One region of the Halomonas flagellata genome, then DNA from elsewhere that is predicted to be linked to it. Evidence: predicted binding sites of a transcription regulator. Region 1 holds the regulator's gene; the other holds the start of a gene.
What was found. Region 1 encodes sigma-54, which starts transcription at its own class of promoters, with help from an activator protein. Its sites were predicted from a motif close to TGGCACNNNNNTTGCTNT; they were not measured.
Positions count from the first base shown of each region.

Region 2: a site for sigma-54 is predicted at 5,798-5,815, ahead of MKP05_RS04130 (nitrate reductase). Genes of this name have one in related genera too.

Region 1 is NZ_JAKVPY010000001.1:132,391-147,535, reverse strand. It holds gene hisG (ATP phosphoribosyltransferase) at 1-455, opposite strand, end outside; gene murA (UDP-N-acetylglucosamine 1-carboxyvinyltransferase) at 476-1,738, opposite strand; gene MKP05_RS00685 (BolA family protein) at 1,751-2,005, opposite strand; gene MKP05_RS00680 (STAS domain-containing protein) at 2,151-2,483, opposite strand; gene MKP05_RS00675 (MlaC/ttg2D family ABC transporter substrate-binding protein) at 2,480-3,133, opposite strand; gene mlaD (outer membrane lipid asymmetry maintenance protein MlaD) at 3,184-3,648, opposite strand; gene mlaE (lipid asymmetry maintenance ABC transporter permease subunit MlaE) at 3,716-4,498, opposite strand; gene MKP05_RS00660 (ABC transporter ATP-binding protein) at 4,495-5,307, opposite strand; gene MKP05_RS00655 (calcium/sodium antiporter) at 5,453-6,412, shown strand; gene MKP05_RS00650 (KpsF/GutQ family sugar-phosphate isomerase) at 6,465-7,457, shown strand; gene MKP05_RS00645 (KdsC family phosphatase) at 7,483-8,040, shown strand; gene lptC (LPS export ABC transporter periplasmic protein LptC) at 8,045-8,644, shown strand; gene lptA (lipopolysaccharide transport periplasmic protein LptA) at 8,641-9,168, shown strand; gene lptB (LPS export ABC transporter ATP-binding protein) at 9,177-9,902, shown strand; gene MKP05_RS00625 (RNA polymerase factor sigma-54) at 10,053-11,465, shown strand; gene hpf (ribosome hibernation-promoting factor, HPF/YfiA family) at 11,714-12,022, shown strand; gene ptsN (PTS IIA-like nitrogen regulatory protein PtsN) at 12,029-12,499, shown strand; gene rapZ (RNase adapter RapZ) at 12,549-13,469, shown strand; gene MKP05_RS00605 (HPr family phosphocarrier protein) at 13,473-13,742, shown strand; gene pmbA (metalloprotease PmbA) at 13,792-15,132, opposite strand.
Region 2 is NZ_JAKVPY010000004.1:29,173-44,317, forward strand. It holds gene nirB (nitrite reductase large subunit NirB) at 1-2,328, opposite strand, end outside; gene MKP05_RS04115 (NAD(P)/FAD-dependent oxidoreductase) at 2,325-3,629, opposite strand; gene MKP05_RS04120 (CmpA/NrtA family ABC transporter substrate-binding protein) at 3,880-4,911, opposite strand; gene MKP05_RS04125 (ANTAR domain-containing response regulator) at 4,937-5,536, opposite strand; gene MKP05_RS04130 (nitrate reductase) at 5,948-8,698, shown strand; gene cobA (uroporphyrinogen-III C-methyltransferase) at 8,655-9,578, shown strand; gene MKP05_RS04140 (hypothetical protein) at 10,013-11,170, shown strand; gene MKP05_RS04145 (hypothetical protein) at 11,290-11,727, shown strand; gene MKP05_RS04150 (C39 family peptidase) at 11,774-12,487, shown strand; gene MKP05_RS04155 (hypothetical protein) at 12,510-13,202, shown strand; gene MKP05_RS04160 (DUF481 domain-containing protein) at 13,327-14,412, opposite strand; gene MKP05_RS04165 (sigma-54 dependent transcriptional regulator) at 14,469-15,145, opposite strand, start outside.

The DNA.
Region 1 (15,145 bases):
GCCAGGTTCATCAGCGGCGCCAGCTCCATGGCGCCGTAGAGCTTGATCACCTCGGCCTGGATGCCCTGTTCGGCATAGTAGCGGCGGGCGACGTTGACGAACTTGGTGGCCACCCGGCGCCGGGCCCGGGCCGGCTCGGCCCCGGTGGGGCCGGCGGTCATCAGCCGGCACCGGGCGATCTCGAGATCGAGCGGCTCATAGAGCCCCTCGGCCCCATGCTCGAGCAGCACGTCCTTGCCCGCCACGCCGAGATCGGCGGCGCCCAGCTGCACGTAGGTGGGCACGTCGGTGGCGCGCAGGATCACCAGCTTGACGTCCGCCAGGTTGGTGTCGAACAGCAACTTGCGGCTGGCGCCCAGGTCTTCGGCCGGGGTGATGCCGGCGTCGGCCAGCAGGGGCAGCGTCTCGTCCAGAATGCGGCCCTTGGAAAGGGCCAGAATCAGTTGTTTGCTCATGCTCTCGCCTGTCTTGGGAGCTAGCCGGGAATGCGACGGATATTGGCACCCAGCAGTTGCAGCTTCTCCTCGATGCACTCGTAGCCACGATCGATATGGTAGATGCGATCGACCAGGGACTCGCCGTCGGCCATCATCGCCGCCACCACCAGCGAGGCGGAGGCACGCAGGTCGGTGGCCATCACCGGGGCGCCGGAGAGGCGCTCGACCCCGGTCACCACGGCGGTGTTGCCCTCCAGGGCGATCTTCGCCCCCATGCGGTTGAGCTCCTGGACGTGCATGAAGCGGTTCTCGAAGATGGTCTCCACCACCCGGGCGGTTCCTTCGGCCACCGCATTGAGCGCCACGAACTGGGCCTGCATGTCGGTGGGGAAGGCCGGATAGGGGGCGGTGCGAACATTCACTGCCCGCGGCCGCCGCCCGCCCATGTCCGCCTCGATCCAGTCATCACCGCTGGTGATGGTGGCGCCCGCCTCCTCCAGCTTGGCCAGCACCGCCTCGAGGAGGTCGGCACGGGTACGGCGCACCCTGACCCGCCCACGGGTCACCGCCGCGGCCACCAGGAAGGTGCCGGTCTCGATGCGATCGGGCATGACGTCGTGGTAGCAACCGTGCAGCCGCTCGACGCCCTCGATGGTGATGGTATCGCTGCCGTGGCCGCGGATCTTCGCGCCCATGGCGATCAGGCACTCGGCGAGGTCCACCACCTCGGGCTCCCGGGCGGCATTCTCCAGCACCGTGGTGCCCTCGGCCAGGGTCGCCGCCATCAGCAGGTTCTCGGTGCCGGTGACGGTGACGGTATCGAAGAAGATGGTGCCCCCCCGGAGACGACCGTCGACCCGGGCGCGAATATAGCCCCCCTCGACGCGAATCTCGGCGCCCATCGCCTCCAGGCCGCGGATATGCAGATCCACCGGCCGGGAGCCGATGGCACAGCCGCCGGGCAGCGAGACATCGGCATGACCGAAGTGGGCCAGCAGTGGCCCCAGCACCAGGATCGAGGCACGCATCTTCTTGACCAGCTCGTAGGGCGCGTCGCAGTGACGCACCTGGGCGCCGTTGAGCTGGATGGTCATCTTCTCGCCCATCACCGGCTCGAGGCCCAGGTGGCCGAGCAGCTCCAGGGTGGTGGTGATGTCCTGCAGGTGGGGCAGGTTGCCGATGGTCACCGGCTCCTCGGCCAGCAGGGTGGCGCAGAGGATCGGCAGGGCGGCGTTCTTGGCACCGCTGGCCCAGACCTCGCCGTCGGCGGGGCCATTGCCGGTAATGATCAATTTGTCCATGGGACCCGCCCGTCAGGCGCTGGTGTTTTCCGGCGCGCTCTGCCATTGCGCCGGCGTGTAGGTCTTGATGCTCACCGCATGCAGCGCACCCGAGGCGATCTCCTCGGAGAGGGCGCCATAGATGAGTTGCTGGCGCTTGACCGGCGACAGGCCGTCGAACACCGCCCCCACGGCCACCACCTGGAAGTTGCAGCCTTCGCCCTGGATATGGAACTCGCAGTCGTCGATGCGGGCCTCGAGCAGCGCCTTGACCTCACTGGGTTGCATGAACCGGAACTCCTGTGATGCATGAAAATGTCGGGCTCTCGGTCGCGAGGCGACCGAGAGCATGGATCGGGAATCCCGACATGGTAATGAAAAGCGTCGCTCTTGGCGATGCCGGCGATCCTCGCCGCCGGAGGAAAGCCGGTCGTCAGGCGGCCTCGTCCAGCGGCAGCAGGCGGTCGAGGCCGGCCAACCGTGTCAGGCGGATCAACGGCGGCGAGAGGCGCACGGCGCGCACCTCGAGGCCCGCCAGCCGGGCACGACGGGTCCACTCCAGCAGCACGCTGAGCGCCGCGCTGCTGACGCCCGCGACGCCGCGCAGGTCGAAGTCGACCCGGGTACCGGCCGACTGGTCGGCGAGCCAGTCACTCCCCGTGGCGGCCAGTACCGCCGCCACATCGAAGCCCACCACGCCACTCACCGCCAGCCCCTCGCGGCCGGCAGACAGGCGAACGCCCGACCGATCGAGCAGCAGGCTCATGCGCTGCCACCCTCCTCGAGCTCCTCGACGGCGATTTCCGGGGCCCAGCTCTCGATCACGGCGTCGTAGTCGCGGCCGTGCTCGCGCATGGCCTGATCGAACTGGTTGCGGAAGGTCAACCCGAGGTTGATGCCGTTGACGATGACATTGACCACCTTCCACTGGCCATCGCTCAGGCGCAGCGAATAGCTGACCGGATAGACGCTGCCGTCAATGGCCACCACCTCCATGGCCACGCTGGCCTGGTCCTCGTAGCGCTGGGGCTGTTGGTTGTCCAGTACCCGCAGCTCGCGGTAATCGAAGGTCACCAGCCCCTTGGTGTAGGTATCGATCAATGTCTTGCGGAAGGTACCGGCGAAACGCGAGCGTTGCCGGGGAGTAGCATTCTGGAAGTAGCGCCCCATGACGCTCGCCCCGATGTAGCGGAAATCGGCGATGTCGTCGAGATTGTCGTCGACCAGGGCCTTGAGCTCGTCGACATTGTCGGCGAAATAGTCGCGGCGGCCCTCGATCTGCTCCATCAGTTCGTCAATGCTCTCGCGGATCACCTCTTCGGGCTCACGCTCGGGGGCCGCCTGGGCCGACAGGGACACCAGCACCAGACAGAAGCCGAGCACCACCAGGCGAAGGGAAGCAGGCAGTAAGGGCATCATCACATCTCCTCGAAAGAATGCCGTGAACGACGAGCGCGCGGAGCGGCTCAATCGCTGACCAGATTGGACACGAATTGCTGGATGAGTTCTTCGAGCACCACCGCCGACTGGGTATCGCGAATGGTGTCGCCATCGGCCAGGGTCTCGGGATCACCGCCCACCGAGAGCCCGACGTACTGTTCGCCGAGCAGACCGGCGGTGAGTATTGCCGCCGTGGTGTCCCGCGACAGCCGGTCCTCCAGCTCGGCATCGAGCTCGAAGATCACCCGGGCGTCATACCAGTCGGTATCCAGCTCGATGGCCGCGACCCGCCCCACCGTGACCCCGGCCAGGGTGACCCGCGCTCGCGGCTTGAGGCTGCCGATGTTGGCGAAGTTGGCCTCGAGGCGGAAGGTGTCGCTTGGGGCGGTTAAGGTCAGGCCACTGACGCGCAGCCCGAGGAATACCAGCCCCAGGATGCCGGCCAGCATGAACAGCCCGACCCCCAGTTCCATCATCTTGCTGCGCTTCATTGCGTTTCTCCGAACATCAACCCAAGTCTTGGCACATCGCACGTCCACGCATCGCGAGCCACCACCATCAGGACAGCCCCCCGAACATCACCGCGGTGAGCACGAAATCGAGGCCGAGCACCGCCAGGGAGGAGTAGACCACGGTGCGGGTGGTGGCCCGGGAGATGCCTTCCGCGGTGGGCACCAGATCGTAGCCCTGGAAGACCGCGATCCAGGTCACCACCAGGGCGAATACCAGGCTCTTGACCATGCCGTTGCCGATATCGGCGATGAACTCGACGCTGGCCTGCATGTTGCCCCAGTAGGATCCCTCGAAGACACCGAGCCACTCGACACCGACCAGGTAGCCGCCATACACCCCCACCACGCTGAAGCCGATGGTCAGTAACGGCAGGGCGACGACTCCCGCCCACAGCCGTGGTGCCACCACCCGCCGCAAGGGATCGACACCGATCATCTCCATGCTGGTCAGCTGTTCGGTGGCCTTCATCAGACCGATCTCGGCGGTCAGCGCCGAGCCGGCCCGCCCGGCGAACAGCAGCGCCGCCACCACCGGGGCCAGCTCGCGCAGCAGCGACAAGGCCACCATCTGGCCCAGCGCCTGCTCGGCACCGAAATCGACCAGGATGGTATAGCCCTGCAGCGCCAGCACCATGCCGATGAACAGCCCCGAGACCAGCACGATGGCCAGCGACAGGACGCCGACGAAGTGCATCTGCCGCAACCACAGGTACCAGCCTTCCCGGGACGGCACGCCGACCGCGGAGAGGAAGAGGAAGATTCCCGCCCGCCCCAGCGCCTCCAGCAGCTCGCAGCCGCGGCGCCCCAGGTGGGTGATGTGCCGGATCATCGCCGCCCTCCTGCGTCGAGGATGTCGGTGAAGAAGTCCACCGCGGGATAGTGGAAGGGCACCGGCCCGTCCGGCTCACCATGAACGAACTGGCTGACCCGGGGATCCTGGTCGACGTCGAGCCCCGCCGGCGTGCCGTGGGCCATCACCCGACCATCGGCGATCACGTAGACATAGTCGGCGATCGTGAGGGTCTCCTTGATGTCGTGGGAGACCATGACGGAAGTAAGCCCGAGCGCCTCGTTGAGCCGCTTGGTCAGCTGCACCAGCACGCCCATGGAGATCGGATCCTGGCCGACGAAGGGCTCGTCGTAGAGAATCAGCTCCGGGTCCAGGGCGATGGCCCGGGCCAGCGCCACGCGACGCGCCATGCCGCCGGAGAGCTCGGACGGCATCAGCTCGCGGGCACCGCGCAGCCCTACGGCCTCGAGCTTCATCAGCACCAGGTCACGGACCATCGACTCCGGCAGGTCGGTGTGGACCCGCAACGGAAAGGCCACGTTCTCGTAGACGCTGAGGTCGGAGAACAGTGCCCCGCTCTGGAACAGCATGCCCATGCGCCGGCGCATGGCGAACAGCGCCTTGCGCGACTGGCGGTGCACGTCCTCGCCATCGATGCATACGCGACCCGCGTCCGGATGGAGCTGGCCGCCGATCAACTTGAGCAGCGTGGTCTTGCCGGTACCGCTGGGCCCCATGATGGCGGTGATCTTGCCGCGGTGAACCTGCAGGTCGACACCGCGGAAGATCTCCTTCTCGCCCCGCGAGAAATGCAGCCCCTCCACCACCACGAAGGGAGTGTCGCTCATCGGCTCGTGTCCCTCGAGTAAATTATCGAACATCGTATCCTAACCTTGCCTCATTACGCCACCATCGGCTCCACCCGGCTTGCACCACGTCCACCGAGAACGTTTAATGGGCGCCCTTTCCGTCCTGGCCAGGGCCGTATCTGCCATGCTGGTTCCCCTCATCGTCGTACTGCTAGGCTTCATCGCCCTGTTGTGGAGCGCCGAGCGCTTCGTCGGCGCCGCCGCCGCGACGGCCCACCGGGCCGGCATGAGCACCCTGCTGGTGGGCATGACCATCGTCGCCCTGGGCACCTCGGCACCGGAGATCGTGGTCTCGGTGATGGCCTCGCTGGACGGCATTGCCGACCTCGCCATCGGCAACGCGCTCGGCTCGAACATCGCCAACCTCGGCCTGGTGCTCGGCGTGACCGCCCTGGTGGTGCCGATTCCGGTGCGCTTTTCCATCGTGCGTCGCGAGCTGCCGCTGCTGCTCGGCGCCACCGGCCTGGCCGGCTATGCCCTGGCCAACGGCATTCTTGGCCGCATCGATGCGCTCTTCCTGATCCTGCTGTTGGTGTTCAGCCTGTGGTGGCTGGTCCGCGCCGACACTCCCGACACGGCCCCGGTGGGCGAGATTCCCGACATGCGCCTCCCCCGCGCCCTGTTCTGGCTGGTGCTGACCCTGGTGGTCATGGTCATCGGTTCGCGCGCCCTGGTGTGGGGCGCCAGTGAACTGGCACGCGGTCTCGGGGTCAGTGAGCTGGCCATCGGGCTCACGGTGGTGGCCATCGGCACCAGCCTGCCGGAGCTGGCCGCCTGCGTGGCCAGCGCCCTGAGGCGCCACCACGACATCGCCATCGGCAATGTCATCGGCTCCAACCTGTTCAACATGCTCGCCGTGTTGCCGGTGCCGGGCCTGCTGGCCCCCGGCCCCATCGACCCGGCGGCGGGCAGCCGGGACTTCCCGGTCATGCTGGTGCTGACCCTTGCGCTGGGCATGCTGCTGCTGTGGCAGCGACGCGGCCAGCTGGGCCGACTCCCCGGCGGGCTGCTGGCGCTGAGCTATGCCGGCTATCTGACCTGGCTCGGCATCGCCAGCCTCGCCGCGCCAGCACCGATCTCCTGAACGGTCAGTCACGCACTTGAGTGAAACTCAGCAACGGGCAACAATCATCGCCATGACGACAGACACCCCCCCCACCCGCAGCTCCCCGCTGCGCGACAGCGCCCGACGCACCCTGCAGCTGGAGCAGCAGGCCATCACCGCCCTCGTCGAACGCCTCGACGAGGGCTTCGACCGCGCCTGCGAGCTGATCCTGGCCTGCCGCGGCCGGGTGGTGGTGACCGGCATGGGCAAGTCCGGCCACATCGCCGGCAAGGTCGCCGCCACCCTGGCGAGCACCGGCACCCCGGCCTTCTTCGTCCACCCCGGCGAGGCCAGCCACGGCGACCTGGGCATGATCACCCCCGGCGACGTGGTGCTGGCACTCTCCAACTCCGGCGAGACCGCCGAGGTGACCGCCCTGCTGCCGCTGCTCAAGCGCATGGGCACGCCGCTGATCAGCATGACCGGGCGCCCCGGCTCGACCCTGGCTCGCCATGCCGATGCCCACCTCGACGCCGCGGTCGACCGCGAGGCCTGCCCGCTGGACCTGGCCCCCACCTCCTCGACCACCGCGTCGCTTGCCCTGGGCGACGCCCTGGCGGTGGCGCTGCTCGAGTCCCGCGGCTTCACCGCCGAGGACTTCGCCCGCTCGCACCCCGGCGGCAGCCTCGGCAAGCGCCTGCTGCTGCGGGTCGCCGACCTGATGCACCAGGGCAGCCGACTCCCCTCGGTACCGCTCGGCAGCCCGCTGCGCGACGCCCTGCTGGAGATCACCCGCCAGGGCCTGGGCTTCACCTGCGTGGTCGATGCCGACGGCCGCCTGTCCGGGGTCTACACCGATGGCGACCTGCGCCGCACCCTCGACCAGCACAGCGACCTCTCCGGCCTCAGGGTCGACGATGTCATGACCCGGCCGGGCAAGCGCGTCGCCGCCGACATCCTGGCCGCCGAGGCGGTGCGCATCATGGAAGACAACCGCATCACCGCCCTGGCCGTGGTCGACGACGACGACCGGCCGGTCGGCGCCCTGCACATGCACGACCTGCTCGCCAGTGGCGTGATCTGATGCCCCTTTCCCCCAAGGAGTCCTCATGACCCTCGATTCCCCCCTGCTCGACACCCAACTGGTGGACCGGCTGCGCCGCGTGCGCCTGCTGGCCCTGGACGTGGACGGCGTGCTCACCGACGGCCGCCTCTACTTCCAGGCCGACGGCATCGAGATCAAGGCCTTCCACACCCACGACGGCCACGGTCTCAAGCTGCTCAAGCGTGCGGGGCTCGAGGTGGCGCTGATCACCGGCCGCGATTCGCCCATGGTCAGCCGCCGCGCTGCCGCCCTCGGCATCAAGCACCTCTACCAGGGAGTGGAGAAGAAGCTGCCCATGCTGCGCGAACTGTGCACCCGGCTCGGCCTCGAGCTGGACCAGGTCGCCTACTGCGGCGACGACCTGCCGGACGCGGGCGCCATCAAGCGCGCCGGGGTCGGCATCAGCGTGCCCGGCGCCCCCGCCTACATCCGCCGGCACGCCGACTGGGTCACCGACAGCCCCGGCGGCCACGGCGCGGTGCGCGAGATCTGCGACGTCCTGCTCCAGGCCCAGGGACACTGGGATGCCGTGGTCGACACCTACCTGCACGGAGCCGACTGAGGCCATGGCGCTGCGCCTGCCGCGACCGTCATTCCGGGTCTGGCTGTTCCTGCTGCTGCTGGTGCTCGGCGGCGTACTCGCCCTGCTCGACCAGCGCGCCTCCCGGGAGCCGGGGCCGGTGCCGCGCGACGAGGCCGGCGAACCGGACTACTACCTCGAAGGGGTTCGCCTGACGCGCTTCGACGCCGAGGGCCGGGCACACCAGCGCCTGGACACCCCGCGCCTGGTGCATACGCCCCACGACGATGTCACCCGCCTGCAGGCCCCGGCAGCCCGGCTGATCGACACCTCGGGGCGCACCTGGTTCGGCCATGGCGCCGTCGGCACCCTGGGCGCCGACGGCAACCCCCTCACCCTGTCCGGCGACGCCCGCCTGCGCGCCCCCGCGGAGCGCTGGCAGCTCGACACCGACATCCTGCACTTCGATGCCGACACCGGCCACGCCTGGAGCGAGACCGCGGCGCTGCTGCAGCAGCCGCCCCAACGCATGCGCGGTGAGCGCTTCGACGCCTGGATCCATGACAATCGCGTCCGCCTGACCGACAATGTTCGCGGCCACCATCCGCCCGAGACGCCCCCCACCGACGAGGACCCCGAGCCATGACGCAACAGTCCCCTGCCTCCCTGCTGGCCCCGGCACTGCTCGGACTGGCGCTCACGGTCCTGGCCACCCCCCCGGCGCTGGCCCTCGAGGGCGACGCCAGCGCCCCCATCGAGGTGGAGGCGAACCAGCTCGATCTCGACGACCGCGCCGGCACCGCCGTCTATACCGGGGAGGTGGACATCCGCCAGGGCAGCATGCGACTGACCGGTGACCGGGTCGAGATCCGCCGCAACGAGGCAGGCGAACTCTCCCACGCCATCGCCACCGGCGAGCGTGCCTACATCGAGCAGCAGCCCGCGCCGGACGAGCCGCTCGTGCGCGGCTGGGGGCGCACCATCGTCTACTACGTCGCCGAGCGGCGGGTGGAGCTGATCGACCGTGCCGAGCTGCACCAGGCCGGCGACACCTTCGATGGCGGCTATCTGGAGTATTTCCTCGATCGTCGCGTGGTCCAGGCCCGCTCCGAGGCCGAGGGCGTCCAGGAGCGCCAGCGCGTGCGCATGACCCTGCAGCCCGAGCAGTAAGGGACGACATGAAGACACTCCGCGCCAGCCATCTGGCCAAGAGCTACAAGCGCCGCCGCGTGGTGCAGGACATCAGCCTCGCCATCGGTCAGGGCAGCATCGTCGGCCTGCTCGGCCCCAACGGCGCCGGCAAGACCACCTCCTTCTACATGATCGTCGGCCTGGTGCGTGCCGATGTCGGCGAGGTGCACATCGACGACCGGGACCTGACGCGAGCGGCAATGCACGAGCGGGCCCGGGCCGGCATCGGCTACCTGCCCCAGGAGGCCTCGATCTTCCGCAAGCTCTCGGTGGCCGACAACATCATGGCGATCCTCGAGACCCGCAAGGATCTCGACCGCGCCGGCCGCCGCGCCCGACTCGAGCAGCTGCTCGAGGACTTCCATGTCACCCATATCCGCGACAACCTCGGCATGAGCCTCTCCGGCGGCGAACGGCGGCGGGTGGAGATCGCCAGGGCGCTGGCCACGGAGCCCGCCTTCATCCTGCTCGATGAGCCCTTTGCCGGGGTCGACCCCATCTCGGTGGGCGAGATCAAGAGTATCATCCGCCAGCTGAAGGCCCGTGATATCGGCGTGCTGATCACCGACCATAATGTGCGCGAGACCCTCGACATCTGCGACACCGCCTACATCGTCGGCGACGGCCGAATCATCGCCGAAGGCGATGCCGAGGCGATCCTGGCCAACCAGCGGGTACGGGAAGTGTACCTCGGCGAGGATTTCCGCCTCTGAGCACCGGAACCGCAACTTTCTGATATAAAGGCCATTGTTACAAATAGGCACACTAATTGCCAATGGCACGCTTATTGCTAATAAAAGCCTTGCAAGACGACCGACAGCGGACTAGGGTGGAGGTTTTCGGCGAATGAGCACACACCTCTCATGGCCATGAAAGCATCTCTGCAACTGCGCGTCGGTACCCAACTGACCATGACACCTCAGTTGCAGCAGGCCATCGCCCTGCTGCAACTCTCCACCCTGGACCTGCGCCAGGAGATCCAGCAGGCCCTGGAAGCGAACCCCATGCTGGAGCTCGACGACGGCTTCGGCGAGCAGGCGGCGAGTGAGACGCCCGCTGACGACTGGGCCAGCGAGATCCCCAGCGAACTCTCCGTCGACAGCGACTGGTCGGACACCTATCAAGACCTGGGCGCCCCCGCCGGTGGCGGCGAGGGCCCTGACTTCGAACGCCAGGCCGAGGGCCAGAGCCTCCAGAGCCATCTCGCCTGGCAGTTGGCGATGACCGACCTGGACGAGCGCCAGCGGCACATCGCCGAGAGCCTGATCGACGCCGTGGACGGCGCCGGCTACCTGACCCAGCCGCTCGACGAATTGCGCGACGGGCTCAGGGGCCAGGGGCTCGAGGGCCTCAAGAGCCGCGAGGTGGAGCAGGTACTGCTGCGCCTGCAACAGTTCGAACCGACCGGCATCTTCGCCCGGGACCTGCGTGAATGCCTGATGCTGCAACTCGCCGCCCTGCCCGACGATACCCCGCTGCTGCCCCAGGCCCGCCGCCTGGTCCGCCAGTTCCTCGAGGCGCTGGCCGCCGATGACCGCCGCCTGCTCAGGCGACGCCTCGGCCTCGACGACGATGCCCTCGACGCGGTGACCGCCCTGGTCCGCTCGCTGGACCCGAGACCCGGCAGCCGCTATTCGGAATCCGCCAGCGACTACGTCATTCCCGATCTGGTCGCCCGTCACGACAGCCGCGGCTGGCAGGTGGAGCTCAATCCCGAGGCCCTGCCGCGGCTGCGCATCCAGCCCGACTATGCGGCACTGATTCGCCGCGCCGACAAGAGCCAGGACAACCAGTTCCTCAAGGATCACCTGCAGGAGGCGCGCTGGCTGATGAAGAGCCTGTCCAGCCGCAACGATACCCTGCTACGGGTGGGGCGCGAGATCATGGCGCGCCAGCTCGACTTCCTCGAGCAGGGCGAGGAGGCGATGAGGCCATTGATACTGGCCGATATCGCCCAGGCCGTGGAGATGCACGAGTCGACCATCTCACGGGTCACCACCCAGAAGTTCATCCATACCCCGCGCGGGGTCTTCGAGCTGAAGTACTTCTTCTCCAGCCAGGTCAGCAACGGCGATGGCGACGCCCACTCGAGCACGGCGATTCGCGCCCGCATCCGCAAGCTGATCCAGGAGGAACCACCACGCAAGCCGCTCTCCGACAGCAGGCTGGTGGCACTGCTCGAGGAGGCCGGCATCAGCGTCGCGCGCCGGACTATTGCCAAGTACCGGGAAGCGATGGGCATCCCCTCCTCCAGCGAGCGCAAGCGGCTGAGGTGAGAAGGGGACGGCGACGACCATTGCGCTCTCCAAGGTTCACCCGGGAAGCGATGGGCATCCCCTCCTCCAGCGAGCGCAAGCGGCTGAGGTGAGGCATCGACAGCGCCCGGAGCGCCCGCCACCAGTGGGTTTCCGGGCGCTGTCGCGGCATGCGCCAGGCGTTGCGGGCGTCGCCCTTCACGGGGGGTTTGCATGGCAGGAAAAAGGGTTACAATCGAGGCACCAATCGAAGGACGAAGGAGCGTGTCATGCAAGTCAACATCACCGGCCATCATGTGGAACTGACCGACGCCCTGCGTGACTATGTGAGCGAGAAGCTCACTCGCGTGGAACGCCACTATGACAACATCACCACCGTGCAGGTAACGCTCTCCGTCGAGAAGGCCCGCCAGCAGGCCGCCTGCACCCTGCATGCCGCCGGTGCCGATCTGCACGCCGAGGCCATGGACGGTGACATGTACGCCGCCATCGACGCCCTCGCCGACAAGCTGGACCGCCAGCTGGTCAAGCACAAGGAGAAGGTCCAGGCCCGCGCCCAGGGCGCCGGCGCCCGCTGATCCATCATGACACTCGAAGCCATCCTGCCCCCCGAGCGCACCCTCTTCGGCGTGCCCGGGGGGAGCAAGAAGCGGGTCCTGGAGTTCTTCAGCACCTTCATCGCCCAGAACACCCCGAGCCTCGACAGCCAGGAAGTCTTCGGCCGCCTGATCGGCCGCGAACGGCTGGGCAGCACGGGCATCGGCAACGGCGTCGCCATTCCCCATGCCCGCGACCCGCACTGCAAGGCACCCATTGCCGGCTTCCTGAAACTGGCCGAACCGATCGACTTCGACGCCATCGATGGCGAACCGGTGGACCTGATCTTCGTGCTGCTGGTGCCGGAAGAGGCAGACGATGCCCACCTCGCGCTGCTGGCCCAGGTCGCCGGCGTGATGAACGATGCCGAGACCCGGGGCCGGCTGCGCAAGAGCGCGAGCCAGCGCGAACTTCATGAACGACTCATCGAGGCGATCCGACGACAATCCTCGGGCTGATCGCCCCTCACCGGGCCACCCGGCCAGCCACACGACCAGGAGACCCGCCATGCAGCTCGTGATCATCAGCGGCCGATCCGGCTCAGGCAAGTCGATCGCACTGCAGGCGCTCGAGGATCTCGGCTACTACGCCATCGACAACCTGCCGGCCATGCTGCTCGGCCCGCTGGTGGACGAACTCAGCAGCGACCACTCCCTCCACACCTCGATCGCGGTGAGCATCGACGCCCGCAACCTGCCCCATGCGCTGGAACGCTTTCCCAGCCTGCTGGAGGAGGTCCGCGCGCGCGGGATCGACGGCCAGGTGATCTACCTCACCACCGACGCCCGCATCCTGCTCGAGCGCTACTCGGAAACCCGCCGGCGCCACCCGCTGACGCGCGACAGCGACATGACCCTGGCCGAGGCGATCGACTCCGAGGAGACGGCGCTGGCCGAGATCCGCGACCTGGCCGACCTGGTGATCGATACCTCACGGCTCTCGGTGCACGAGCTGCGCCGGCGCATCAGCGATCAGGTGGCCCACCACCGGGCCGACCAGCTGACCCTGACCGTGGAGTCCTTCGGCTTCAAGCGCGGCGTGCCCCTCGACGCCGATATCGTCTTCGATGCCCGCTGCCTGCCGAACCCCTACTGGGATCCCCGGCTGCGCCAGGACACCGGTCGCGATGCCTCGATCATCGAGTTCCTCGACGGCTACCCCGTCGTCGGCGAGATGCATGACGACATCCTGGCCTGGGTGGAGCGCTGGCTGCCGGCCTACCAGGCCAGCCATCGAAGCTACCTGACCGTGGCCATCGGCTGCACCGGCGGCCAGCACCGCTCGGTCTACCTGGCTGAACGACTGGCCCGGCAGCTCGCCGGGCATTGCCCCAGCGTGCGACTGCGCCATCGGGAACTGGGCATCCACAACATCCTCCCCCGGCAGTCGGAGCCGCCACGGGCCGAGAACGACGACGAAGGAAGCTGAGGCGTGCCGCAACGCAAGCTCACCCTGACCAATCGGCGTGGCCTGCATGCCCGTGCCGCCACCAAGCTCGTGCAGTGCTGCCAGCCCTTCCAGGCCCGGGTCACCGTGAGCCACGCCGGCCGCGACGCCGACGCCGCCAACATCATGTCGTTGCTGATGCTGGCCGCCCCCTGCGGCACCGAGCTGACCCTCGAGGCCGAGGGCGAAGACGCCGAGGCGGCGCTCGACGCCATCGAGGCACTCTTCGATGCCAGGTTCGAAGAGGATGCCTGACCCCTGTACGACGTAGGGACAGCGGCCAGGTGGGCACGGAAGACCGGCCTCAGCTGCCCGCCACCATCATCTCGTCGACGAGCCAGCTGCCGGTATGGATGCTGCCACGGGTGTCGATGTCGTCGCCGACTCCCGCCAGGCCCTTGAACATTCCCTCGAGATTGCCGGCAATGGTGAACTCCTCCACCGGGTGGCGGATCTCGCCATCCTCGACCCAGAAGCCGGCGGCACCGCGGGAGTAGTCGCCGGTCACGCCGTTGACCCCCTGTCCCATCAGCTCGGTGACCAGCACACCGCGTCCCATCCGGCGCAGCAGCGCCTCCTGGCTCTCCAGAGGGGCGGTGATACGCAGGTTACGTGCGCCGCCGGCGTTGCCGGTGGTCTGCAGGCCAAGGCGCCTCGCGCTGTAGGCCGAGAGCATGTAGCTGGCCAGGCGCCCACGGTCGACGAAGACGTTGTCACGGGTCTGGACCCCGTCGTTGTCGAAGGGGCTGCTGGCCATGGCGCCGCGCTCCATGGGCCGCTCGCCGAGGCTGAACCACTCGGGGAAGAGCGGGTCGCCCAGGCGGTCGCAGAGGAAGGAGGCCTGGCGGTAGAGGGCGCCGCCGGCGATGGCGCTCATCATGTGCCCCACCAGCCCGCTGGCGAGGGTCGGATCGAACAGCACCGGCAGGCGTCCGGTGGTCGGGCGCCGGGCGCCGAGGCGTCGCAGGGTCCGCCGCGCCGCGCTCTCGCCCACCACCTCGGGCGCCTGGAGGTCGCCGGGGTCGCGCGCACTGGTGTAGTCGTAGTCGCGCTGCATGCCGCTGGCATCCTCGGCGATCAGCATGCAGGAGAGCGAATGGCGACTGCCGCGCTGGCTGCCGAGGAAACCATGGCTGTTGGCGTAGACCCGCACGCCCTCGCCGCTGGAGAGCGAGGCGCCGTCGGAGCTGCGGATCCCCGCCATGCCGCGCCCGGCGGCCTCGCAGGCCAGCGCCAGCTCGATGGCGCGGTCGGTGGTCAGGTCCCAGGGGTGGTGGACATCGAGATCGGGCAGCTCGCGCGCCATGAGCTCGGCGTCGGCCAGCCCCGAGGCCGGGTCCTCACCGGTATGGCGCGCAATCGCCAGCGCCTTCTCCACCGCCGCGCGGATCGAGGCCTCGCCGGCATCGCTGGACGAGGCACTGCCCTTGCGCGACCCGACATAGACGGTCACCGCGATGCCCTGGTCACGAGAGAGTTCGACGGTCTCCACTTCCCCCTCGCGCACGCTGATGCCGATCCCCTGGTCGACGCTGGCCCCGACCTCGCAGGCGTCGGCCCCCTGCCGCCTGGCCAGCTCGAGCGCCGCCTCGGCGCGGGTTTCCAGCAGCGCCTGCTGGGCGGCGGCATCGAAAGCCTGTGTCATGCGATTCTCCTCG
Region 2 (15,145 bases), on a different contig from region 1:
GAGGATCACCTCCTTGAGGTAGTCCAGGCCGCCCTCCAGGCTCTCGCGCCATACCGAGGTGCGTTGCAGGCGGTCGGCGGTGCGCACGTAGAACATCAGGAAGCGGTCGATGGTCCTGATCAGGGTCTCGTCGTCGAGGTCGGTGGCCAGCAGCTCGGCGTGGCGCGGACGCATGCCGCCGTTGCCGCAGACATAGAGGTTCCAGCCGTTCTCGGTGGCGATCACCCCCACGTCCTTGCTCTGGGCCTCGGCGCACTCCCGGGTGCAGCCGGAGACGGCGAACTTGATCTTGTGTGGCGAGCGCAGGCCCTTGTAGCGGTTCTCGAGGTGGATCGCCATGCCCACGCTGTCCTGCACGCCGTAGCGACACCAGGTGCTGCCGACGCAGGACTTCACCGTACGCAGCGACTTGCCGTAGGCGTGACCGGTCTCGAAGCCGGCCTCGATCAGCTCGCCCCAGATGTCCGGCAGATCCTCGAGGCGGGCACCGAACAGGTCGACGCGCTGGCCGCCGGTGATCTTGGTGTAGAGGCCGTACTTCTGGGCCACCTGGCCGAGCACCACCAGCTTGTCCGGGGTGATCTCGCCGCCGGGAATGCGCGGCACCACCGAGTAGGTGCCGTTCTTCTGCATGTTGGCCATGAAGGTGTCGTTGGTGTCCTGCAGCGGGATGTGCGCCGCATCGGTGATCGGCTCGTTGAAGCAGGACGCCAGGATCGAGGCCACCGCCGGCTTGCAGATATCGCAGCCGAGGCCCGTGCCATGTTTTGCCACCAGCTCGCCGAAGGTCTTGATGCCCTCGACGCGGACGATGTCGTAGAGCTCCTGGCGGGTATGGGCGAAGTGCTCGCAGATCGAGCGGTCGACCTCCACGCCGCGGCTCTCCAGCTCGTGATCGACCACGCTCTTGAGCAGTGCCGCACAGCCGCCGCAGCCGGTGCTGGCCTTCGTTTCGCCCTTGACCGCGGCGAGGTCCACGGCGCCGGCATCGATGGTGGCGCAGACGTCGCCCTTGGTGACGTTGTGGCACGAGCAGAGGGTCGCGGTGTCGGGCAGGGCGTCGGGGCCCAGCGCCGGCGCTCCTTCGCTGCTCGGCAGGATCAGCGAGGCCGGGTCCTCGGGCAGCTCCATGCGGTTGGCGTAGTACTGCAGCAGGGTGTCGTAGACGCTGTTGTCGCCCACCAGCATAGCGCCGACCAGGCGCTTGCCGTCGCTGGAGACCACCAGCTTGCGGTACTGCTGCTTGAGCGGGTCGAGGTAGCGGAACATCCGCGCGCCGGGGGTGCGGTCGCCATGGGCATCGCCGATGGAGCCCACGTCGACGCCGAGCAGCTTGAGCTTGGTGCTCATGTCGGCACCGCGGAAGGTCTCGTCGTGGCTTTCTCCGGAAGAGGCGAGCAGCGTGGCGGCGGCGGCCTTGGCCATCTGGTAGCCGGGGGCCACCAGGCCGAAGATGCTGTTGTTCCACAGCGCCACCTCGCCGATGGCCAGGATCGCCGGGTCGCTGGTCAGGCAGCGATCATCGATCACCACGCCGCCACGCTCGCCCATCTCCAGGCGGCAGTCGCGGGCCAGCTCGTCGCGCGGACGGATGCCGGCGGAAAAGACGATCAGGTCGGTTTCCAGCACCTTGTCGTCCTGGAACACCATGCGGTGCCGGCTGGCCTCGCCATCCTCGATGCGCTGGGTGGCGCGCTCGGTGAGTACCTGGACGCCCAGCGACTCGATCTTCTCGCGCAGCAGTTCGCCGCCCTCGCTGTCGACCTGCATCGGCATCAGCCGCGGGGCGAACTCCACCACGGCGGTGTCGAGGTTCAACCCGCGCAGGGCATTGGCCGCCTCGAGGCCGAGCAGGCCGCCGCCCACCACCACGCCGGTGGTGGCCGTCTCGGCCGCTGCGCGGATGGCGTCCAGGTCCTCCAGGGTGCGGTAGACCAGGCAGCCGTCGCGATCGTTGCCGGGAATCGGCGGCACGAAGGGGTAGGAGCCGGTGGCCAGCACCAGTCGGTCGTAGCGGTAGCGGCCCTGGGGGGTGACCACTTCGCCGCCGTCGCGGTCGATGGCGGTCACCGCCTCGTGCAGGCGCAGCTCGATGCCGTGCTCGGCGTAGTAGTCGGCGGTGGACAGGGCCAGCGAGTCGGCGTCGCGGCCGCTGAAGTACTCGGAGAGGTGCACCCGATCGTAGGCAAGGTGGCGCTCCTCGCCGAAGACGATGACGTGGTAGCGCTCGGTGGCCCCGCGTTCGACCAGTTGTTCGACCAGGTGGTGGCCGACCATGCCGTTACCGATGATGATCAGTTGCTGTTTGTCGGAATGGGGCGTGTTCATGCGGCCTCCTTCAGGGGGCTGTCCTGGGGTTCGGGGGAGTCGAGAAGCAACTGGGCATCGGCGGCGCCGAGCAGCAGGGCCTGACGGCAGGGGCCGAGATCGGTGCCGGCCAGGGAGCGTTCGAAGTACCAGGGGCCCATGGCGGTGTCGCCATAGAGCACGGCACCCTCGATGCGTCCGTCGCGTAGCAGCAGGCGGCGGTAGTCGCCCTGCTGGGGGTCGTGATAGGTGAGCACCTCATGGTCGGCGTCGGGTTCGGTGGGGCCGAAGGCGTAGAGCGAGACGCCGCTGACCTTGAGCTTGGTGGCGCAGGGCTTTTCCACATAGCCGTCGACCGCCTCGCCGGCCAGGTGGGCGGCGAGCACCTCCACCTGGCGCCAGATCGGCTCCACCAGCCCGTAGGTGGTGCCCTGGAACTCGCAGCACTCGCCGAGGGCGTGGATCGCCGGATCGGAGCTGGTGAGGGTCTCGTCGACGATCACCGCACGATTGACCTCGAGCCCGGCGGTGCGTCCCAGCTCGGCGTTGGGCGCGATGCCGATCGCCACCACCACGCAGTCGGCGGCCAGTCGGCGGCCCCCCTCCAGGCACACGGCCGCCACGTGGCCGCTGCCGTCGTCCTCGAAGCCGGCGATATGACCCTCGGTGATCACCTCGAGACCCCGGGACTCGAGTTCACGCTGCAGCAGCGTGGCGGCGGTGACATCGAGCTGTCGGTTCATCAGGCGATCGTCACGCTGGATCAGGCTCACCGCGAGGCCACGCTTGCGCAGCCCCTCGGCGGCCTCGAGGCCGAGCAGGCCGCCCCCGATCACCACCGCCCGTCCGCCGTGCCCGGTGGCACGGGTCCGGCTGAACCGGATCAGCTCGGCGGCATCGTCGAGATCGCGGAAGGCGTGTACGCCGTCGAGGTCGAGGCCGGGAATCGGCGGCATGGCCGGGCGCGAGCCGGTGGCCAGCACCAGGCGATCGTAGTCGAGGGTGCGGCCGGCGTCGGTGGTCAGGCGCCGTGCCTGGAGGTCGATGTCGGTGACACGCTCGCCGAGCACCAGGGCGATGTCGTGTTCGGCGTACCAGTCCGCCCCGTTCAGGGTCAGGGCGTCGTGGGTCATTTCGCCGGCGAGCAGTGGCGAGAGCAGGATGCGGTTATAGGCCGGTACCCGCTCGTCGCCGATCACGGTGATGCGCGGCGGGCGCCCCGGCTGCTTGACCAGGGCCTCGACCAGGCGGTGGCCGGCCATGCCGTTGCCGACGATTACCAGGTGTTCGGTTGCCGGCGAATCGGGATGTCGATGGCGCATATCCTGACACCTCTCTTGATGCGGAAATGACGAAACGAAAGAAGACGCCTCGGCGCCGCCTCCCCTCTCGGGGAGTGCACAGAGACGTCTTCGTCGTGATATGTCGTGCGATCGCCATTGATCGCCGTGTGCCATACCCAATCAAGAATCCGGCCAGGATGCCGTAATTATCAGTTTTCTTGAGCTTTATCAGAGGATTGTGAGCTGCCGGAAGGGGTGGCCGGGAATCCCGTCCGGCGGGTAGTGCACATCAGTGGTGCGTGGCCGCATCGAAATGCACAGGGCTGTAGCACTCTTCCAGGGTGCGCAGATCCAGCGTCCGGCCGTGGTCGCGCATGTGCCGGCCGATGTGCTCGGCGAAGCGGCCCGCTGCCGCGGCCGTGGGCCGTAGCACCCCCTCGCCGTACAGGCGCTGGTGGACCGGCGCGCCGTCCAGAGCCAGGCCGTCGAGGTGGCAGATCGAGTGGTCGAGGTAGGGCGGCAGGGCGAGCCAGTCATGGGCCTGGCGGCGCTGCTCGGCGGACTCGGCGAGCCAGCTGCTGGCCCGCTCCAGGGCGCGGATCAGCGCCGCCTGGGTAGCCGGGTAGCGCCGGGCCCAGGCGCCAGTCACGCCGAGCACCTTCTCCGGGTGATCGGGCCACAGCTGGGCGCCGGTGGCGATCGGCCGCCCCGCGCCGCGGTGGCGGGCCAGGGTCCCCCAGGGCTCGCCGGCGCAGAAGCCGTCGATGCGCCCCTCCTGCAGCGCCTCCACCATGCGGGGCGGCGGCAGGGCGATCAGCTCCACGTCGCGTTCGGCATCGATGCCCGCCAGCGAGAGCCATTCGCGCAGCTGGTAGTGCTGGCAGGAGAAGGGGTAGACCATGGCCAGGCGGGGGCGGCATTCGCCCGCTTGCTGACGCAGCCAGTCGGCAAGCGCCCGGGCGCTCGCCGCGGGGTCCTCGCCGAGTGTCGCGCCGCTCTCGTGGCATAGCGTCTCGGAGAGCGTGAGGGTATTGCCGTTGCGGCCCAGGATGATCGGTGCCCGGACATCGCAGGGCGCCCGGCCCAGCCCCAGGCTCATGGCCAGTGGCAGGGGCGCCAGCATCTGGGCGCCGTCGAGCAGGCCGGCGGCGACCTTGTCACGCAGGGTCGACCAGGCGTTCTCCCTCGACAGCGAGACGTCCAGGCCCTGCTCGGCGAAGAAGCCCCGCTCCCGGGCGATGATCAGCAGGGCGGCGTCCAGCAGGGGCATGAAGCCCAGCGACAGGCGTTCCAGTTCGGGGGGTGTGGCCGTCGTGCTCATGGTTGCCTCTTTCATGACAGGGGCCCTACTCGGAAGATCGAGAGTTCAGGCGTTCGAGAATGTCGATGACGCTGTCGGCGACCTCGGCCAGACGCTGGCCGCGATCCATGGCCAGCTTGCGCAGCATGCGGTAGGCCTGCCCCTCGTCGCAGTCCTGATGCTTCATCAGCAGGCCCTTGGCGCGCTCGATGCGTTTGCGGTCGGCCAGCTGGTTACGAGCCTTGTCGAGTTCCAGGCGCATGGACTGGAAGGCGTCGAAACGGGCGATGGCGACCTCGATGATGGCCTTGACCCGGCCGGGCACCAGGCCGTCGACCACATAGGCGCTGACACCCGACTGCAGCGCCGCCTGCATGGTGTCGGGGTCGTGCTGGTCGGCGAAGAACACCACCGGACGCGGATTCTCGCGATTGAGCAGGGCCATGCTCTCCAGGGTGTCCCGGTCGGGGGATTCCATGTCGATGATCACCACGTCGGGCTGGTGGCGGGCGACCATCTCGTTGAGGCTCGCCGGGCTCTGCAGGCGGCAGATGACCGTATGGCCCTCGCGGGTGAGGGCCTCCTCGACCATGGCGGCGCGCACGACCTCGTCGTCGACCAGCAGGATATTCAGGGGTGGTGGCATGGCAGTGTCGCTCGTCATGTTGCGTGCGTTTACTACTCTGTTGTGCAAGATGCATTCCAGGTACGGCTACCGCGAGGCGGGACGCCCCTCCCGGGCGGATGGGAGGGGAGCGTAGCCGTCGTGTCGAGGAGCCGTGGGCACCAGGGTGGTGCAAGTAGCGCGCGCCGGTGATAGTCGTTGGTGCGGCAAGCGGGGGGAGGGTTCCCCATGCGTTCGGCCGGGACGTCACAGGTCGCTGGATATTTGGTGAAAAGCCTGGCATGGCATGTGTCTTGCTTATGTCAGGTCAAACGGTGAGGAGAGCCATGCCGGCCCTCCGAGACCAGGCAACGACGCCCGCCAGCGGCCCATTAACAGGGAGGCCGCTGGTGGGCGTCGTCGTTTCCCGACCGACTGCGACAGGAGATCGTCATGCATCAGGCCCGAACCACCTGCCCCTACTGCGGCGTCGGCTGTGGCGTACTGGCCTGCGTGGAGAACGACCGGATCACCGGGGTGGAAGGCGATGCCGATCACCCGGCCAACTTCGGGCGGCTGTGCGTCAAGGGCTCGGCATTGCACGAGACCCTGGGGGACCACGGCCGGCTGACCCGCCCCCGCGTCGACGGCGTCGAGGTGGAGTGGGACACGGCGCTGGATGCCGTGGCCGACCGGCTGCAGGCGACTCGCCGCGACCACGGCAAGGACGCGGTGGCGGCCTACCTCTCGGGGCAGTTGCTTACCGAGGACTACTACGTCGCCAACAAGCTGTTCAAGGGCTTCCTCGGCACCCCGCACCTGGATACCAACTCGCGACTCTGCATGGCCTCGGCGGTGGCGGCCTACAAGCGCGCCCTGGGGGCCGATGCGGTGCCCTGCAACTACGAGGATATCGAAGACGCCGAGCTGGTGGTGCTGGTGGGCTCGAACCTGGCCTGGAACCACCCGGTGCTCTACCAGCGCCTGCGCACCGCCAAGAGTCGCAATCCGCTGCTGCGGGTGGTGGTGATCGACCCCCGGGTGACCGACACCTGCGAGATCGCCGACCTCTACCTGGGCCTCAAGCCCGGCAGCGACGCCCGGCTGTTCAACGGCCTGCTGACCTGGATGGCCAACAAGGGCAAGCTGGATCGCGTCTATCTCGAGAAACACACCACCGGTTTCGATGCCGCCCTGGCGGCGGCCCGGGAGGAGGACGACTCGGTGGAGGCCATCGCCGCCGACTGCGATGTCGACCCGGAGCGTCTCGAGACCTTCTTCTACTGGTTCGCCAGCCAGTTGCACGTGGTGACCCTCTACTCCCAGGGCATCAACCAGTCCTCCAGCGGTACCGACAAGTGCAACGCCATCATCAACTGCCACCTGGCCGGCGGCAAGATCGGGCTGCCCGGTGCCGGCCCCTTCTCGATCACCGGCCAGCCCAATGCCATGGGCGGGCGCGAGGTGGGCGGCCTGGCCAACCAGCTGGCCGCCCACATGGACTACCACAGCCCCGGCGCCATCGACCGCGTCACCCGCTTCTGGACGACGGAATCGCTTGTCCCGACCCTGCCCGAGGGGCCGGGCCACAAGGCGGTGGAGCTCTTCGAGGCGATCGAGCGGGGCGAGGTGCGGGCGGTATGGATCATGGCCACCAACCCGGCGGTCAGTCTACCCGACGTTCACCGGGTGCGCCGGGCCCTGGCGAAGTGTCCGCTGGTGATCGTCTCCGAGTGCGTGGCCGACACCGACCTGCTGCCCTACGCCGACATCGTGCTGCCGGCCTCGGGCTGGTCGGAGAAGGACGGCACCGTGACCAATTCCGAGCGACGCCTCTCCCGCCAGCGCGGCATCCTGCCGCCGCCGGGGGAGGCGCGTCACGACTGGTGGATCATCACCCAGGTGGCCCACCGGCTCGGGTTCGGCGAGGCCTTCGCCTTCGAGCATCCGAGCGAGATCTTCGACGAGCATGCCCGGCTGTCGGGGTTCGAGAACCTGGCCGGCTCCGAGTCCGCCCGGCTGTTCGATATCTCCGGCCTGGCCGGGCTCGACCGGGCGGCCTATGACGCCCTGGCCCCGATCCAGTGGCCGGTGACGGCCCGGGCACCGCAGGGGACGGCGCGGCTGTTCGAGGATGGCCGTTTCGCCACCCCCGATGGCCTGGCCAGGCTGATCCCGGTGTGGCCGCGCGAGCCCGAGCAGGCGCTCAGCGAGGCACGCCCGCTGCGCCTCAACACCGGACGGGTGCGCGACCAGTGGCACACCATGACCCGCACCGGCCGGGCGCCGCGGCTGATGAACCACCGCGCCGAGCCCTTTATCGAGGTGAGTCCCGAGGATGCGGCCGCCTGCGGTGTAGCCGATCAGCAGCTGGCGCGCTTGACCGGCGCCGGCGGCGACTACCTGGGCCGGGTGCGGCTCTCCAAGGGGCAGCGCCGTGGCGAGGTCTTCGTGCCCATGCACTGGACCGGCCAGTTCAGCGGCTGCGCGAGCATGGGGGGACTGCTCGAGGCGCACCTCGACCCGGTGTCGGGGCAGCCCGAGTCCAAGCACGGTGCGGTGGCGCTCGAACCGCTGGCGGCTGGCTGGGAAGCGACCCTGCTGGTGGCCGCCGACCTGGCGGTCGATGCCGACTGGTGTGACACTGCCGACTACTGGGCGCGCATTCCCCTTGGCGGGTGCCAGCGCTGGCAGCTGGCCGGCGGTCAGTCGGGCGAGCGCCCCGACTGGCCGGCCTGGCTGGCCCGGCACCTGCCGGTGGCCCCGGCGCTGTGGTGTGAGGACCCGGCCAGTGGACGCCTGCGGGCCGCGGGGATCGAGGCGGGTCGCCTGCGCTGGTGGCTGATGGTGGCGCCTCCCCGGGAGCTTCCCGGCCTGGCCTGGCTCGACGAGCGCTTCCAGGAGAGCGCCCGCGGCGAATCGCTGGATGCGGCCCGTCGCCGACGACTGCTGGCCGGTTGCGACGACGGCGCCGCCGATAGCGGCCCGGTGGTGTGCAGCTGCCACCAGGTGGGCCGCTCCTCCATCGTCTCGGCCATCCAAGGGGGCGACACCAGCGTCGAGGCGCTCGGTGCACGGCTGGCCTGCGGCACCCAGTGCGGCAGTTGCATCCCCGAACTGAAGTCCCTTATCGAAGAAAGTGCCGAAGAGGAGAGGGCCCATGCGCACACTGAGCCGAAGCCTGAAATCGTTGACGTCGCCTGACGTCCCCGGCGCCCTGGCACGCCTCGGAGCCGCGGCCGGCCGGTACCTGGAGGGGCTGAAGGGTACGACCGGCGAGGCCGGCGTGACGTTGCCGCTGCGGGGGGAGTGCCGCCCCGAGCGCGTCTACCTGGTGGGCGCCGGCAGCGGTGATGTGGAGTTGCTGACCCTCAAGGCCGCGCGGTTGCTCATGCAGGCCGACGCGGTGGTCTATGACCGCCTGGTCGGCGATGAGGTGCTGGCGCTGATTCCCGCTGGGCGCGAGCGCTACTACGTGGGCAAGGCCAGCGGCCATCACAGCGTGCCCCAGGCCGAGATCGGGGCCCTGATGGTCGAACTGGCGGGGCAGGGCAAGTCGGTGGTGCGCCTCAAGGGGGGCGATCCGGGGGTGTTCGGGCGCATGGGCGAGGAGCTCGCCGCGCTGGCCGAGGCCGGCATTCCCGCCGAGATCGTGCCCGGCATCACCGCGGCATCTGCGGCCTGTGCGGGCATGGGCATCCCGCTCACCGACCGTGCCCACGCCCAGCAGTTGCGTTTCGTCACCGCCCAGCTCTGCCGCGAGGATGGCGAGCCCGACTGGGCATCGCTGGCTCGCCGGGACGAGACCCTGGTGTTCTACATGGGACTCTCCAAGGTGGCGGCGATCTGTGTCGGCCTGCGCCGCGCCGGGCTCTCCGACGACTGGCCGATCATGCTGGTGGCCAATGCCAGCCTGCCCGAGCAGCAATCGCTCACCGGCACCCTGGCCGACATGCCCGCCAGGCTCGAGGCGGAGCCGCTGCCCTCGCCCTGCCTGATCGTGGTGGGCAGCGTGGTACGCATGGTCGAGGCCAGTCCGGCTTCCCCGTCCCGTCCGGAATCGAGCGGGGCCACGGACCCTTGAGGGAGCGCTGACACGAACCCCGGTCGCCCGGCCATCCCCGGGCGGTTTCCCCGCCTTCCAGGCGGCGTACTGTAACGCCGCCTTTCCATTTTTTGGCACTCCGACGACTGGGCTGATTTACCTGAACTTTTGCTTGCAGCGGAGGGTTGAAGACCCCTTCGCTGCCCTTACTGCTTCACGCCCTTAACACTATCCCTCCTCTCCCTGGCCGGTGCCGCGTGCTCCGGTGTTGTCAGTTTATTTTTAACATATTGTTTTTAAGGTGTTTCATTCGCTGATTGAGGCCGTGCTGGCATGGGGCGTGCTCTAGAGTCCATGACTGCGAGCGGGTATCGACGTTCAAGGGGCTGACGGCCTTCGATGCAATGACACCAGTTCGCAGTGAAACGCAGTAATGCAACGAAGGCCCAGTCGAACTGAATGGAGCAACGATCATGAAAAAGTTTCTGGTAGTCGCGGGTACTCCCTTGCTGGCGCTGGTGATGGCGATCTCCACGGCCCATGCGAACCCGAGTGCCGGCTTTGCAGATAGCGTTGATCAGGAGGTGGATTCCACGGCAGTTGCCATAGGCGGTAGCAGTGGCAATGCAGATGGTGGTGGCGGCTTCGGCCTGGGGGTTGGCGGCGGCGGCGGCAACGCCAACGGTGGCACGAACGATGATGACTCCGGCGGGGCCAATGGGGGGACCGGTGGCGCAGGCGGCTTTGGGTCCGGTAGCGGGACCGGCGGTAGCGGCGGTTCCGTCGGCCGTGGCGGCGACGCCTGGGCCATGAGCGAGTCCCACAACACCTCCACCAGCGTGATCTCGCTGCAGGAGATGCACTCCACCGTCAATGGCGCCGGCATCCATATCAATGGTGGCGCAGGTGCCACTGGGGCCAGCGGCGGCGCCGGCGGTGCGGCGGCAGCGGTGAATATCGGCATCGGTGCCGGCGGTAACGGTGGCAACGGTAATGGCGGTGACGGTGGCACGGCCCTGGCCGTCGGCGGTGACGGTGCCGGAGGCGGTGAGGCGACTGGCGTCGGCGTGGGCCTCGGCGGTGGACTCGGTGCCGGAGACGGTGGCGATACCGGCACCGGCGCCGGTGCGGCCTCCGGTTCCCTGGGCGCCAACCTTGCAGGCCTCAGCGCCGGTGAAGATGTCGACGATGATAATACTGCCGGGGGTGCTCAGGATGCCGCGGCCGACTCCGCTGCCACCGCCAGTGCATCCTCGGGTGATGGCGGGGCCGGCAACGGCACCGGCACCGGTACCGGTACCGGCGGTGGTTCCGCCACGGCCGGCAACGGCGGCAATGGTGGCAATGCCAACGCCACAGCCGGCAACGGCGGCAATGGCAGTGGCGGCAACGGCGGCAACGGCAGCGGTACCACCGGCGATGCCATGGCCACGGCCGGCAACGGCGGGGCCGGCGGCAATGGCGGCAACGGTGGAGCGGCGGTCTTCTCGACCGGTGCGGCCAGCGTGTCCGTCGGCGGGGGTGTGTTCGGCGGCATCAGCAACATGAACGTCTCCACCGGCCTCTACAACTCGCAGCTGGCCGGCACCAGCGTTGCCGCTCACAGCAATGTAAGCATCGGCGGCAACTAATCGAATCACCTGGCCCAGGGACGGGCATGAGTTGTCGCGTCCGGGAACTGGCGGAGCACGCTCCGCCGGTTCCTCCACCGCTCGGGGAGACCCGGGAAAGTCCGGAAGGAGGCTAGGCGATGAAGGCGATAATGACTGTCCCGCGGCGAGAGCGATTCCGCCGGCGACTCCTGGCAACCCTGGTCGTGCTGTCGGCGGGCGGGGCGGGAATGGGCTACGCCGATGCGGGCGAAGTCGGTGGGAGTATTCCCTCTTCCGGTTCCGGCTTCGAGGCCCTGCCGAGCATGGATCTCGAGGCGATGGCGCAGGCGCGGGGTCGGGAGGGTGTCAACGTCCACCTCGACAGCGTCAATGTGCAGAGCATCCAGGACCTGAATGCCATCTCCGTCGGCTCCGATTTCAATGTCATCAACGGCGACATGATGACCGGCTCCATCACCTTCGAACAGGGGAGCATGGGCCACTTCAGCGGTACCGGGATCTTCAACAGCATCACCGGCAATGCCAATGCCGTCAACAACGCCATCGGCATCAGCGTTTATATCCAGAATCCTTGATCCAGCAGCACGGTCCTTGAACGAGGAACGCTAGAGGCACAGGCCCATGAGAGATTCAGCGAAACGCTCCCTGCTACTGGCGGCGCTGCTGGCACTGTTGGGAGGCGGCATCGCCGCGAGCGTGGAGGCCGGTTCGGTCAACATCTCGAACCGCTTCGGCTCCTTCCAGGTCCAGGCCAAGAGCCTCTCGGAGCTCAGTTGGGAGAGGGTGGTGCCGCAGCAGTACGACTTCAGCTGCGGCTCGGCGGCGGTGGCGACCCTGCTGACCTTCCATTACGACCGGGAGACCACCGAGGCCGAGGTCTTCGAGTCGATGATCCGCCACGGTGATGCGGAGCAGATCCAGACCCATGGCTTCTCCATGCTGGACATGAAGCGCTACCTGGACACCCAGGGGCTCGACTCCGATGGCTTCAAGATCTCCCTGGACGACTTCATGCGCATCGGTGTGCCCGCCATCACCCTGGTCAATACCGGGGGGTACAAGCATTTCGTCGTCGTCAAGGGCGTCGACCGGGAGAACGTCCTGGTGGGAGACCCGGCGGCGGGGACCGTCGTGGTCCCGAAGGAGATGTTCGAGACGCTCTGGACCGGTACGGTGCTCGGTGCCCGGGCGGAACTGGAAGTGGCCCAGCGCAACTTCAACAGCAAGCGTGACTGGCGCGTCCGTCCCTCCCCGCCCATCGCGGAGGGCGTACAGCGTTACAACGTCGGAGCCAATCTGCTGTCGCTGCCGGGCATTACCGAACTGGGTAGGTAATCACTCACAGGAGTTACCGACCATGAACGTACACGCGGTGCACCAGGGAACCGGGCCTCTCGGGCACAGGCTCCTGCCTGCCGTGCTGTTGGCCGGGGCCATGTCCCTGGTGCCGACGGCGGCATCGCCCGTCTTGGCGGCGACGGCCTTCCCCTATGTGGAGCCCGGCGTCCAGCCCCGGCCGGATGATGCCGGGGTCTACCATGGGGGCGAGGTGATAGCCGCTGCCGAGCTCGATACCCTGCGCGGCGGCTTCAACCTGGCGGGAATGGAACTGAACTTCGGCGCCAAGTTGACCACCCTGATCAACAACACCATCCGCTACGAGACCGAGGTGGCCTTCCGCAACAGCGGCGGGATCGAGGTGCTCTCCCAGACCCTGAGCAATGCTGGCGGTAGCCCCGTGACCCTGGTGGGGCCGGGCTCGACCGGTGCGGCTACCATTGCCGGGACTGGCGGAGGGGGCGGGCTGGATCTGTCCGGTCTCACCGACTTCTCCGGCATCGTGGTCGAGGGCCCGGGCGGCATCGGCAGCACCGCGGCCCTGCACCGCATCACGCGGCAGGCCGTCGTCAGCACCCTGGCCACCACCGCCTCCGGCCAGACCATCCACAACGACATCGATATCAGCGTTCAGCTCAACAATATCGGTGAGCTGAGGTCGGCGCAGCAGAAGGCCAGGATCCTCAATGCCCTGCAGGGAATCGTTCGCTAACGGCGTGGGCATCGATCCAGCGGAGCCGAGTGGGCAAGTTGGAACGTCGTCGAGCGGGAAGGTGAAGAGGCTGCCGGCAGGCAGCCTCTGTCTTCGAGGCGGGGTGTCCCGAATGGGCCTTGCCTTAGAAGACATTCATGCCGAAGGGCGCCCTCAACGTCAGCATGGCATCCGGCGCATCGTCGGTGACGCCGAGCTCCAGGTTCAAGTTGAGCGCGGCGTCCTGGTTGAACTGGTAGGACCAGCCCAGCAGCAGCGAGCCCACGTTCAGGGTTCCGGAATCCTCCGTCGTCGAGACCCCGGTATCGGGGTCGACGAAGGTCGTCTCGGTCTCGACGATGAAGTCGTTCTTGTAGCCCAGGGTGAAGGAGGTCTTGGGGTTGATGGAGTAGGCCATGCCGAAGCTCAGCCGCGCGGCATCGCCCGGGTCGACCTTCTCGACCACGAAATCGCCGACCGGCTCGTTGACGTCGTCCTCGAGATGGAACTGATAGCCCAGGTTGGCGAAGTAGACCGCCGGCGCCGAGGGGAAGAGCACCGTCAGGCTCGGCTCGATGGCATGGAAGCCGGAGCCCGTGGCCAGCTCTTCCTCGAGGCCGTTGGCATCGCGGTCGACATCGAAGGGCCCCTGCCCGGTGGTGGACTTGTAGCGCAGGTTGCCCACGAAGAAGGGCATGCCGTCCAGCCCGCGGTTCAGTTGGTAGTGAGCCGCGACCTCGATATCGCCCAGATCATTGCCGGTCTCTTCTCTCTCGAGCCTGAAAGGAGGCTCTTCGACATCATTTGCAATCTTGTCCTGACGGTAGAGATAGGGGAGACGCAGCTCCAGCTCGAGGCGATCGGTGACCCCCAGGCGACCGGTCAGGGCGGCGCCGAGGGTATCCCGGTCGATATCATCGGCGGTCAGCACACCGATCTGCAGGGTGCTGAGAATCTCCACACCGCGGAACGTCAGGCGATTGACGCTGGTGTGGGAGTATTGGAACTCCGGCTCCAGCACCAGTTGCCCCCGGGGCGTCAGCACGCCGCCGATCTCCGGGATGGATTGGACCTCGGGGGGGGCCGCTTCCTGGGGGGGCGGGCGCTGGCCGACGGGCTGTACCGGTGTGCCACCCTGATCCTGGGGTGCTGGCTGGGCCCATGCCAGGCTACATCCCAGTAGCGATACGAGACCGGTGGCGGAGACGACTTGCTTTGCTGTGCATGCCATGCGGTGGTTCCCTTGTTGCTTGGTGTTGTCATGACCTGGGACAGACGGCATTGGGGTCAGAGTGACGGCAGTGGTGTGACCCTGGGCGGCTGGTCTGCCTCCTCATCATCGACGGATACGCTGTGTCGATCAATGCCGTGCTTCTCGATAAGACGATAGAGAGTGACCCGGGAGACGCCCAGCTCACGCGCCGCATGCAGGATCTTGTGCTTGTTGCGTGCCAGTGCTGACCTGATCGCTTCCCGTTCGGCGATGTCGCGCGCCTGCTCGAGCATCACGGCATGCCGGAAGGCACACTGCCGTCGCTCGAGGCCCAGATCCGCGGGGGTAATCAGGCGCTGGTCACACATGACCATGGCGCGCCGCACTCGGTTGACGAGCTCGCGGATGTTGCCGGGCCAACCATACTGTCGCATCACGATCATGCTTTCTCGGCTGAAACCGCGGACACCGGCCGATCTTTCGCGGGAGAACTTCCGGAAGAAGAACCTCGCCAGGGGATCGATGTCCTCCGGGCGCTCCCTCAGCGCCGGCGTGCAGACCTGAAGGACATTGAGCCGGTGGTAGAGGTCTTCCCGGAAATGGCCTTCCCTGACAGCCTTTTCCAGGTCGACGTGCGTCGCGGCGAGTACGCGAACGTCGACCGGGCGTTCCTTCAAGCCGCCCACTCGCATCACCCGATGGTTTTCCAGGAAGCGTAGCAGATTGACCTGCATGTCCAACGGAAGATCGC